Regions from separate parts of the Stenotrophomonas sp. GD03680 genome, predicted to be linked through region 1. Evidence: riboswitches for the same ligand, from Rfam matches in the RefSeq annotation. Region 1 holds a riboswitch; the other holds the start of a gene.
The links. Region 1 has a riboswitch for cobalamin ahead of btuB (TonB-dependent vitamin B12 receptor). Riboswitches for the same ligand answer to the same signal wherever they lie in the genome.
Positions count from the first base shown of each region.

Region 1 (4,412 bases):
CAGGCCCTGCCCCAGATCCTGGCTGCCACTGGCCACAGGCTTCATTCCGACCGCTCGCAGGCCACGCCGGCGCAGGGCGTGCAGCAGCGCGGTGCTGGCCGCCGTCTTGCCGATCTCGGTATCGGTGCCGGTGACGAACAGCGCGGATGGCAGGGCAGCGGGCAACGGCATCAAAGGCTCCAGCGGGGCAACAGAGCGTGCATTATCGCTGGCCCGGCACGCTTGCTAGACTGCGGTCATGTTCGCCAATGCCTCGCTCACCGGCAGCAAGCCGGAACAATACGCTCAGTTGCTTGAACAGGCCCGTGGCCTGGTCCATGGAGAGTCCGACCGCATCGCCAACGCGGCCAATCTCTCGGCGCTGGTCTTCCACGCCCTGCCCGACCTGAACTGGGTGGGCTTCTATCTCTACGATGGCCAGGAGCTGGTGGTCGGCCCGTTCCAGGGGCTGCCGGCCTGCGTGCGCATTCCGCTGGACAAGGGCGTGTGTGGTGCCGCGGCCCGCCAGCGCGTGACCCAGCGCGTCGACGATGTCGATGCCTTTCCGGGCCACATCGCCTGCGACTCGGCCTCCCGCTCGGAACTGGTCGTTCCGCTGCTGCGCGGCGATGAACTGATCGGAGTCTTCGACATCGACAGCCCGAAGACCGGTCGCTTCGATGCAGATGACCAGGCCGGACTGGAAGCCATCGCGCGCGTCTTCGTCGAGGCGTTGGGATGAGTGCGCCGAAGCTGCGCAACATCGGTCCGAAAAGTGCGGCGTGGCTGCGCCAGGTCGGTCTGCGCAGCCGTGACGATCTGGCCGCCGTCGGCGCGGTGGGTGCCTTCGTCAAGGTCAAGCGCGCCGGCTTCAAGCCCAGCCTGAACCTGCTCTACTCGCTGGAAGGCGCCCTGCTGGACTGCCATTGGCAGGAACTGGGCGAGCCGCAGCGCGAGGCGCTGGTGCAGGACTACGAAGCGCGCATTGCCGCGCACCCGCTGAAGGCGGCCGGCCCGGCCTCGGGGCCGGTGCACGAGCAGCGTTTCGACGCAGACGACGACGCAGAAGAAATCGTGGCCGGAAGCGCCGACGAGGACTGATCGGCGCAGGCCGGATCAGGGCTGCTGCAGCTCCAGCAGCTCGCCCACCAAGCCTGCCTCGCCACGCTCCAGCCTGACCCGCAGGCGCGTGCCATGGTCGATGCGCAGCGCCCAGCACAGCGACATCGGCAGGCCGCAGACCTGTGACAGCACCATGCGCAGCGGGCCACCGTGGCTGACCACGACGGTCGGCAGCGGGTCGTCATCGTCGAGCAGGCGGTCGAGCGCACGCGCGATGCGCCGCTCGAAGTGCCCCCAGCTTTCGCCGTTGGGCGGCGGATACGCATGCGGATCAGCATGGAATGCCGCCAGCGCCTGCTCCGGCAGGTCGAACAGTGCCTGCCCGTCCCAGTCGCCGAAGTCGAGTTCTTCCCACTCCTCGTCTGCATCCACGTCCAGCCCGCGCGGGGTGGCCAGCGCCATCGCTGTGTGCAGTGACCGCAGGCGGGGCGAGCTGATCACCCGCTCCCAGGGCTGCGTGGCGTAGGCCTCCACCAGTTCCTGTGGCAGGCGGGCCAGCTGCGGTGGATCGCTGCGGCCATCGAGGTACTCGTCGCGACCGTTGCCAGCGTGGCGGACCAGGTCGAGGATCATGCATGCGTCCTGTGCAGGCAACGCGGGGACAGCGGAAAACGGGCGGACATCGGCAACGGCACCACGGGATCAAGCAGCAATTCTAGTGGCTGGGGATCATCAGCTCCACAGACATTGCCGCATATACGCCGCACCGGGCATGCCGATGCCGTAGACTGCGCGCACTTCCAGGTGACCTGCGGCATGGCCGGCAGGTTGAAACGGGAAGCCGGTGACGCGTGAACCCACGCCATGCCGGCGCTGCCCCCGCAACGGTAAGCACGTCAGTTCCAGGCAACACCGCCACTGTGCCAATAGCATGGGAAGGCGCCTGGACGGTGGCCTCGCGCCGCCTGGCGGCAAGCCCGGAGACCGGCCCGGAAGCCTCAGGTCGCGATGCGGTGGGCATGGCGCTGGATGTCCGCAGCACTGCCTGCGGCATCGGCGCTTGCCTGCCTCCGCGGCTCCTCCCCTTCGCCACGCGGGCGTGCGTGGCACCTGGAGTCCCCCGATGAAGCTGCAGTCCCGATTGCTTTCCCTGGCCGTATTGGCCGCCCTGCCCGCGTTGGCCCAGGCCGATGATGGCGCCCGCGCGCTCGATCCCATCCTGGTCACGGCCACCCGCACCCCCATCGCCCTGCAGGACAGCATCGCGCCTGCGCAGGTGATCGACCGGACGCAGATCGAGTCCAGCCAGGCCACTTCGCTGCAGGACCTGCTGCGTGGCCGCGCCGGCATCAACCTCACCAACGCCGGCGGCCTGGGCAAGCAGAGCTCGCTGTTCCTGCGCGGCACCAACTCCGGCCACACGGTGGTGCTGGTCGACGGCGTGCGCATCAACAGCGCCGATCTCGGCCTGGCGATGATCCAGGACCTGCCGCTGGCGCAGATCGAACGCGTGGAGATCGTGCGCGGCCCGCAGTCCAGCCTGTATGGCGCCGACGCCATCGGCGGTGTGATCCAGATCTTCACCCGCCGCAACCAGGGCGACTTCGCGCCACATCTGCAGCTGGGCGGTGGCAGCAATGGCCTGCGTGAGGCCAGCGGCGGCATCGGTGGCAGCAGCGAACGCGGCTGGTTCGGCGCCGACATCGCCTACCAGCATTCCGATGGCATCGATGCCTGCCGGGGCTCGGCCACGCTGTTCACCGGCTGCTTCGCCGACGAACCCGACCGCGACGGCTACCGCAACCTCTCCAAGAGCCTGCGCGGCGGCTACAACTTCAACGAGCAGTGGACGGTGGAGGGCAGCGCGCTGCGCGCCGACGGCCAGAACCACTACGACGGCTACTACAACTACTCCGAGACGCGCCAGCAGGTACTGTCCGGCAAGGTGCGCTACACGCCGGCCGAACGGCTGGTGCTGACCGCCAACGTCGGTCGCAGTGACAACGAATCGGACAACGTCGGCGCGGACGGCGTGCATGGCAGCGCGCAGACGCATCGTGACAGCGCGTCGCTGCAGGGCGACTTCGGCGTGGCCGAAGGCCAGCTGCTGAGTGCCGGTGTGGACTGGAGTGAGGACAACCTGGACGGCAGCAGTGCCGGCTATCGTGTCGACAGCCGTCGCAACACCGGTGTGTTCGTGCAGTACCAGGGGCGCTTCGGCCGGCACCAGTTGCAGGCCAGCGCGCGCAACGACGACAACGAGCAGTTCGGCAACCATGCCACCGGCAGCATCGGCTGGGCGATGGAGCTGGATCACGGCCTGCGCATCAACGCCAGCTACGGCACGGCCTTCAAGGCACCCACCTTCAGCGACCTGTATGACCCGTGGAGCGGCGTGCCGACACTGGATCCTGAGAAGTCGAAGAGCGCCAACCTGGGCATTTCGCAGCAGGGCCAGGGCTGGCGCTGGGGCCTGGATGTGTACGAGACCCGCATCGATGACCTGATCACCTACGATGCAGCCACCTTCAGGACGCAGCAGGTGGAGAAGGCGCGCATCCGCGGTGCCGAACTGACCGGCGGCGTCGTGCTGGCCGGCTTCGACATCGCTGCACAGCTGAGCTACACCGACCCGCGCAACCGCACGAACGGCAGCAGCCAGTTCGACAACTGGCTGCCGCGCCGTGCACAGCAGACGGCACGGCTGGATGTGGATCGCCGCTTCGGCGCATTCCGTGCCGGCCTGACCGTACAGGGTGCGGGCAAGCGCTATGACGATGCCGCCAACACGGTGAAGGTCGGCGGCTATGGCACGTTGGATCTGCGCGCCGAGTATGCGCTCACGCCATCGTGGTCGCTGCTGGCCCGGGCAACCAATGTGTTCGACCGCAGGTACGAGACCGTGGCGTGGTTCAACCAGCCGGGCCGCGAGTATCAGCTGAGCGTGCGCTACCAGCCGAAATGAGCAGGCGCGCCGGGCGCAGGCCCGGCGCTATACCGGGATGCGCGCGGCCAGGCCCGGCAGTTCGCGCAGATCGTCGATCACCGCCACCGCAGCTGCGGTGGCCAGGTCCAGGCCACGCGGGTAGCCGTAGCGCACCAGCGCGATCGGCATTCCCGCGTCTTCCGCCGCGCGGTAGTCGGTCAACGAATCACCCACCATCAGGCATGCATTCACCGGCAAGCGGAAGTGTGCCGCGATGTGCCGCAGTGGTTCACCGCTGGGCTTGCGCTGTGGCAGCGAATCGCCGCCCAGCACCAGCGCGAACGCATCGCCGATGCCCAGATGCTGCAGCAGCGGCGGCACCAGCGCTGCAGGCTTGTTGGTGCAGATGGCCAGCGGCACAGCACGTTCCCGCAGCTGCGCCAGT
Region 1 is NZ_JAOCKC010000016.1:58,811-63,222, forward strand. Features, by position in the region: gene bioD (dethiobiotin synthase) at 1-171, opposite strand, end outside; gene N5J29_RS14980 (GAF domain-containing protein) at 239-721, shown strand; gene N5J29_RS14985 (TfoX/Sxy family protein) at 718-1,080, shown strand; gene N5J29_RS14990 (histidine phosphatase family protein) at 1,096-1,674, opposite strand; cobalamin riboswitch at 1,827-2,049, shown strand; gene btuB (TonB-dependent vitamin B12 receptor) at 2,165-4,006, shown strand; gene gph (phosphoglycolate phosphatase) at 4,034-4,412, opposite strand, start outside.

Region 2 (4,412 bases), on a different contig from region 1:
CAGCGCGAGCCATAGCTCTGCACCCAGCCGTTGCCGGTAAAGGCGAAGCCTTCCAGCTGCTCGCCGAAGTACTCGACCATGTCGTTGCGCTCGAACTCGCCGTGGACCAGCACGTCCAGGCCCAGCGCTTCCTGCACGCGTACCGCATGCGCGGTCTGCTGTTCCAGGAAGGCCTCGTACTCGGCCAGGCCCAGCTTGCCGGACTTGTGCCGGGCGCGTGCCTCGCGCACCTCCAGCGTCTGCGGGAAGGAACCGATCGTGGTGGTGGGCAGCAGCGGCAGCTGCAGCGCCGCATGCTGTGCGATGCGGCGCTGCGGGTAGGCGGTGTGCCGCTGCGCATCGGCCACGGTCAGCGCGGCCAGGCGTGCGGCCACGGCCGGGTTGTGCACGCGTGGCGAGCGACGACGCCCCTCCAGCGCAGCGCGGTTGGCAGCCAGGCCCGCTTCCGCATCCGCCCTGCCATCGAGCGCGTCGGCCAGCAGGCGCAGTTCCTGCAGCTTCTGCCGGGAGAACGCCAGCCAGCCCTTCAGTTCGTCATCCAGCTTCTTTTCCAGCGCAAGATCCACGGGCGTGTGCAGCAGGGAACAGGACGGTGCCAGCCAGAGCCGGTCGGCGCCGCGGTCCACCTGGGCAAACCGGGCCAGGATCAGTGCGTTGTCCAGATGGGTGCGCCAGATGTTGCGGCCGTTGACCAGGCCGGCCGACAGCACGCGCTCGGCCGGCAGCGCCTTCAACACGGCGTCCAGCTGCTCCGGCGCGCGCACCAGGTCCACGTGCAGTCCGTCCACCGGCAGGCCGGTGGCCAACGCCAGGTTGTCCTCGAGCGCACCGAAATAGGTCGCGACCAGCAGTTTCGGACGCCGTGCCGTGGCCAACCGGGCATAGGCGCGCTCATAGGCTGCCTGCGCATCGGCGTCGAGATCCTGCACCAGCAGCGGCTCATCCAGCTGCACCCAGTCGGCACCGGCGTCGGCCAGCTGGCCGAGCAGCTGCACATAGGCCGGCAGCAGGGCATCCAGCAGGTCCAGTGCGGCGCTGCCGTCGGTGGTCTTGGACAGCAGCAGGAAGCTCACCGGCCCCAGCAGCACCGGACGGGTGTGGATGCCCAGCGCCCTGGCCTCGTTGAACTCGGCCAGCGGCTTGTCACCGCGCAGGGCGAAGGCCTGGCCCGCGTGCAGTTCCGGCACCAGATAGTGATAGTTGGTGTCGAACCACTTGGTCATCTCCAGCGCGCGCAGGTCGATGCCATCGCGCTGCAGGCCACGGGCCGTGGCGAAGTAGGCGGCCAGTGGATCGTGCGCGGCCAGTTCGCGGTAGCGTTCGGGAATGGCATCGAACAGCCATGCGGTGTCGAGCACCTGGTCGTACAGGCTGAAGTCGTTGCTCGGCGGTACATCGACGCCGGCCTCGATCTGCAGCTGCCAGTGCCGGGCACGCAGCGCCGCGGCGGTGGCCTGCAGGGTGGCGGCGTCGTCCTCGCCGGCCCAGTGGCGTTCGAGCGCCCGCTTCAGTTCGCGCTTGGCGCCGATGCGGGGAAAGCCCAGGTTGGTAACAGTGGTCATTGCAGCGTGTCCTCATTGCATGTCGGCATTGAGGAACGAAGGAACCGCAGGACGACGCGTGCCGTTGCCGGCCCACGGGCGTCTTGCCAGCGACCTTCGCCCCCGCGGGCGAACCGGATGCCGTGAAAAGGACGCACGTGGCCGCGCACCCTGCAGGCGCAGGACGACGACGGCCCCGGCAACCTCCCCGCGGAGATTCCAGGTCGAGTCAGGGGACGGTCGTGTCCCCCGGCCGGGGCCGGTATTCGGGCTGTTGGACGCGGGCCGCAGCCCACCTACTACCTGCCGCTTCCCAGGCGCGAGCCCAGTGCTGTTGGCAGGATTCGTTTCCATTCACCGCTGCGGGGCAGCTCCGGAATGGGCGCGCGAAGCGCCTTCACCGGATTCCCGTTTAAATTCATCCCTTCATTCGTATGAAGAGATGAATACCTTCGGCGTGCACAAGGTAGGCCGGTTGGCAGCAATGGTCAAGGCCTGGCATCACACCACCGGGATGTGGCGCCTTTCTCAGGCAGTGAGAGGCCGGCTTGCGATACTGGCAACCGACGGACGGGAGGTGACGTGTGGCGGCGAAGTACTGCGATCTGGTCATGAAAGGTGGCATCACCAGCGGCATCGTGTACCCCAATGCGGTACTGGCGCTGGCGCGCGAGTATCGCTTCAAGAGCATCGGTGGCACCTCGGCAGGCGCCATCGCCGCCGCGGTGGCTGCGGCGGCGGCCTATGGTGATCGCCGCCAGCAGGCGGGCGAGCCGCTGCCCGGCGATGCCGGGTACGGTGGATTGTCGGCGGTGTCGGCGCAGCTGTCGCGGCGCGGGTTCATCTACGGTCTGTTCCAGCCGGCGCGCGGCGCGCGTGCAGCCTATCGGCTGCTGGTGGTGCTGACCGGCAATGCAGGCTGGCCCCGCAAGCTGCTGTGCCTGGCCATCGCCGTGTTCCAGATCGCGCCGCTGGAAGTGCTGGTGTCGCTGGCATTGCTGCTCGCGCTGGGCGCGTGGGGTGGCGGCTGGAGTGGAGTGGCGGCAACGTTGCTGCCGTCCCTGCTGTGCGCCTACGGCGCTGGCGTGGCCGGGGCCGCGCTGCGGGTCGCGCGGGTGGCACGACGCAATCTGCTGGGCCTGTGCAGCGGCCTCGGCAGCGACGCGCGCCGGCCGGCGTTGACGGAATGGCTGCACGGCTGCCTGCAGCAGCTGTCAGGCAAGCCGGCCGATGTGCCGCTTACCTTTGCCGACCTGCACGATGCGCCGCGCTATGCCGACGAGCCGGACAGCCCGCATGCCATCACCCTGCAGATGATCACCACCTGCGTATCGCACAACGAACCCCGCACGCTGCCGCTGGGCGGCGCGCAGTTCTGGTTCCTGCGCGAAGAGTTCGACCAGCTGTTCCCGGCCAGCGTGGTGCAGTGGCTGGTCAACCATGCGGGTCCGCCGCTGGGCGTGGATGGACGACTCTATTACCGCCTGCCGCAGGGGCCGCAGCTGCCGGTACTGGTGGCAACGCGGATGAGCCTGAGTTTCCCGTTGCTGATCAGCGCAGTGCCGCTGCATGAGCCCTCGCGCCGCGAGCGCCGCTGCGAGCCTGGAGCGACCGCCTCCGATCCGGAACACAACGTGGCCGACAGCATGGAGGGGCTGACCAGTGCCGGCCAGGCCTGCGGCCCGGTGATCACCGCCTTCCGGATCTGCTGGTTCTCCGATGGGGGCATCAGCAGCAACTTCCCGATCCATCTGTTCGACGCGGCGCTTCCGCGCTGGCCGACCTTCGCCATCAACCTGGTCTATCCACAGCATGCGGAGGAGGTCGGTTCCGGCGGCAATGCACGGCAGGCGCTGGAGCGATCGGTGTTCCTGCCCAGCGAAAACCGTCATGGCTGGCAACGCACCTACCAGTCCATCGCCGCACCGGTGGCCGCCGGCGAGCTCGGCCGTTTCCTGTTCGCGGTGGTGGCAACCATGCAGAACTGGCGCGACCTGCTGCAGGCGCGTGCTCCGGGCTATCGCGACCGCATCGTGCACGTGACCCTGCAGGGTGATGAGGGCGGCATGAACCTGGACATGCCGCAGGAGGTGCTGACCCGCATCGCCGACAAGGGCAGCCTGGCCGGTGCGCGCTTCTGCGCGTTCTCCTTCGAGAATCACTACTGGATCCGCTGGCGCAACCTGGCCTCGGCCTACCAGCGTTACACGCTGGAAGTGGCGCGTACTGACGATCCCGCGCAGCAGGTGCTGGCCTATCGGGCGGCGTACACGATGGTGGCTGCCGGCGTGCCGTCGCCACCGTCGTACAAGCTGGGCTCGGAGGACAAGCGGCTGGCGTCACAGCAGTTGTGGGGGCTGATGGTGGAGCAGGGCCGCAGCTGGGAGGATCTCGGCCCGGACCTCACCGACGGCGCACCACGGCCGCTGCCGCAGATGAAGGTGACGCCGATCTACTGACCGCTGCCGCAGCCGATTGAACTGTTCCGGCGGGTGCCGACCTTGGTCGGCACGATCTGATCCCTGCGGTGGCTCATCGCCAGGGTTCGTGTCGACCAAGGTCGACACCCACCAGGGCAATGCGTCGTTCTGACAGCGTGAGCGCCACGGAATGCCAGCGTTTGCCGTTGCCGTTGCTTCGGCCTGTGCAGGTGCAGGGCGCAGCCCTGCCGAACCAGCCCTATCGCCCCGGCAGCTGCGCGAACGCGCGCTGCATGCAGTCCTCGCGCGGGCACACCCGGCAACCCGGGCCGATCGACACCGAATTGCCCGGGCTCTGCACATCCAGCCCCAGCGAATACACCAGCCGCTCGGCATGCTGCAGGTCGCAGCCCAGCGCTACTGCGAAGGTCTTGCGTGGTTGGCCGTGACC
Region 2 is NZ_JAOCKC010000003.1:281,777-286,188, forward strand. Features, by position in the region: gene metE (5-methyltetrahydropteroyltriglutamate--homocysteine S-methyltransferase) at 1-1,562, opposite strand, end outside; cobalamin riboswitch at 1,781-2,010, opposite strand; gene N5J29_RS05555 (patatin-like phospholipase family protein) at 2,153-4,000, shown strand; gene N5J29_RS05560 (short-chain fatty acyl-CoA regulator family protein) at 4,221-4,412, opposite strand, start outside.
Region 2: it holds a riboswitch for cobalamin, as region 1 does, so the genes downstream of both, metE (5-methyltetrahydropteroyltriglutamate--homocysteine S-methyltransferase) here and btuB (TonB-dependent vitamin B12 receptor) in region 1, are expected to answer to the same signal.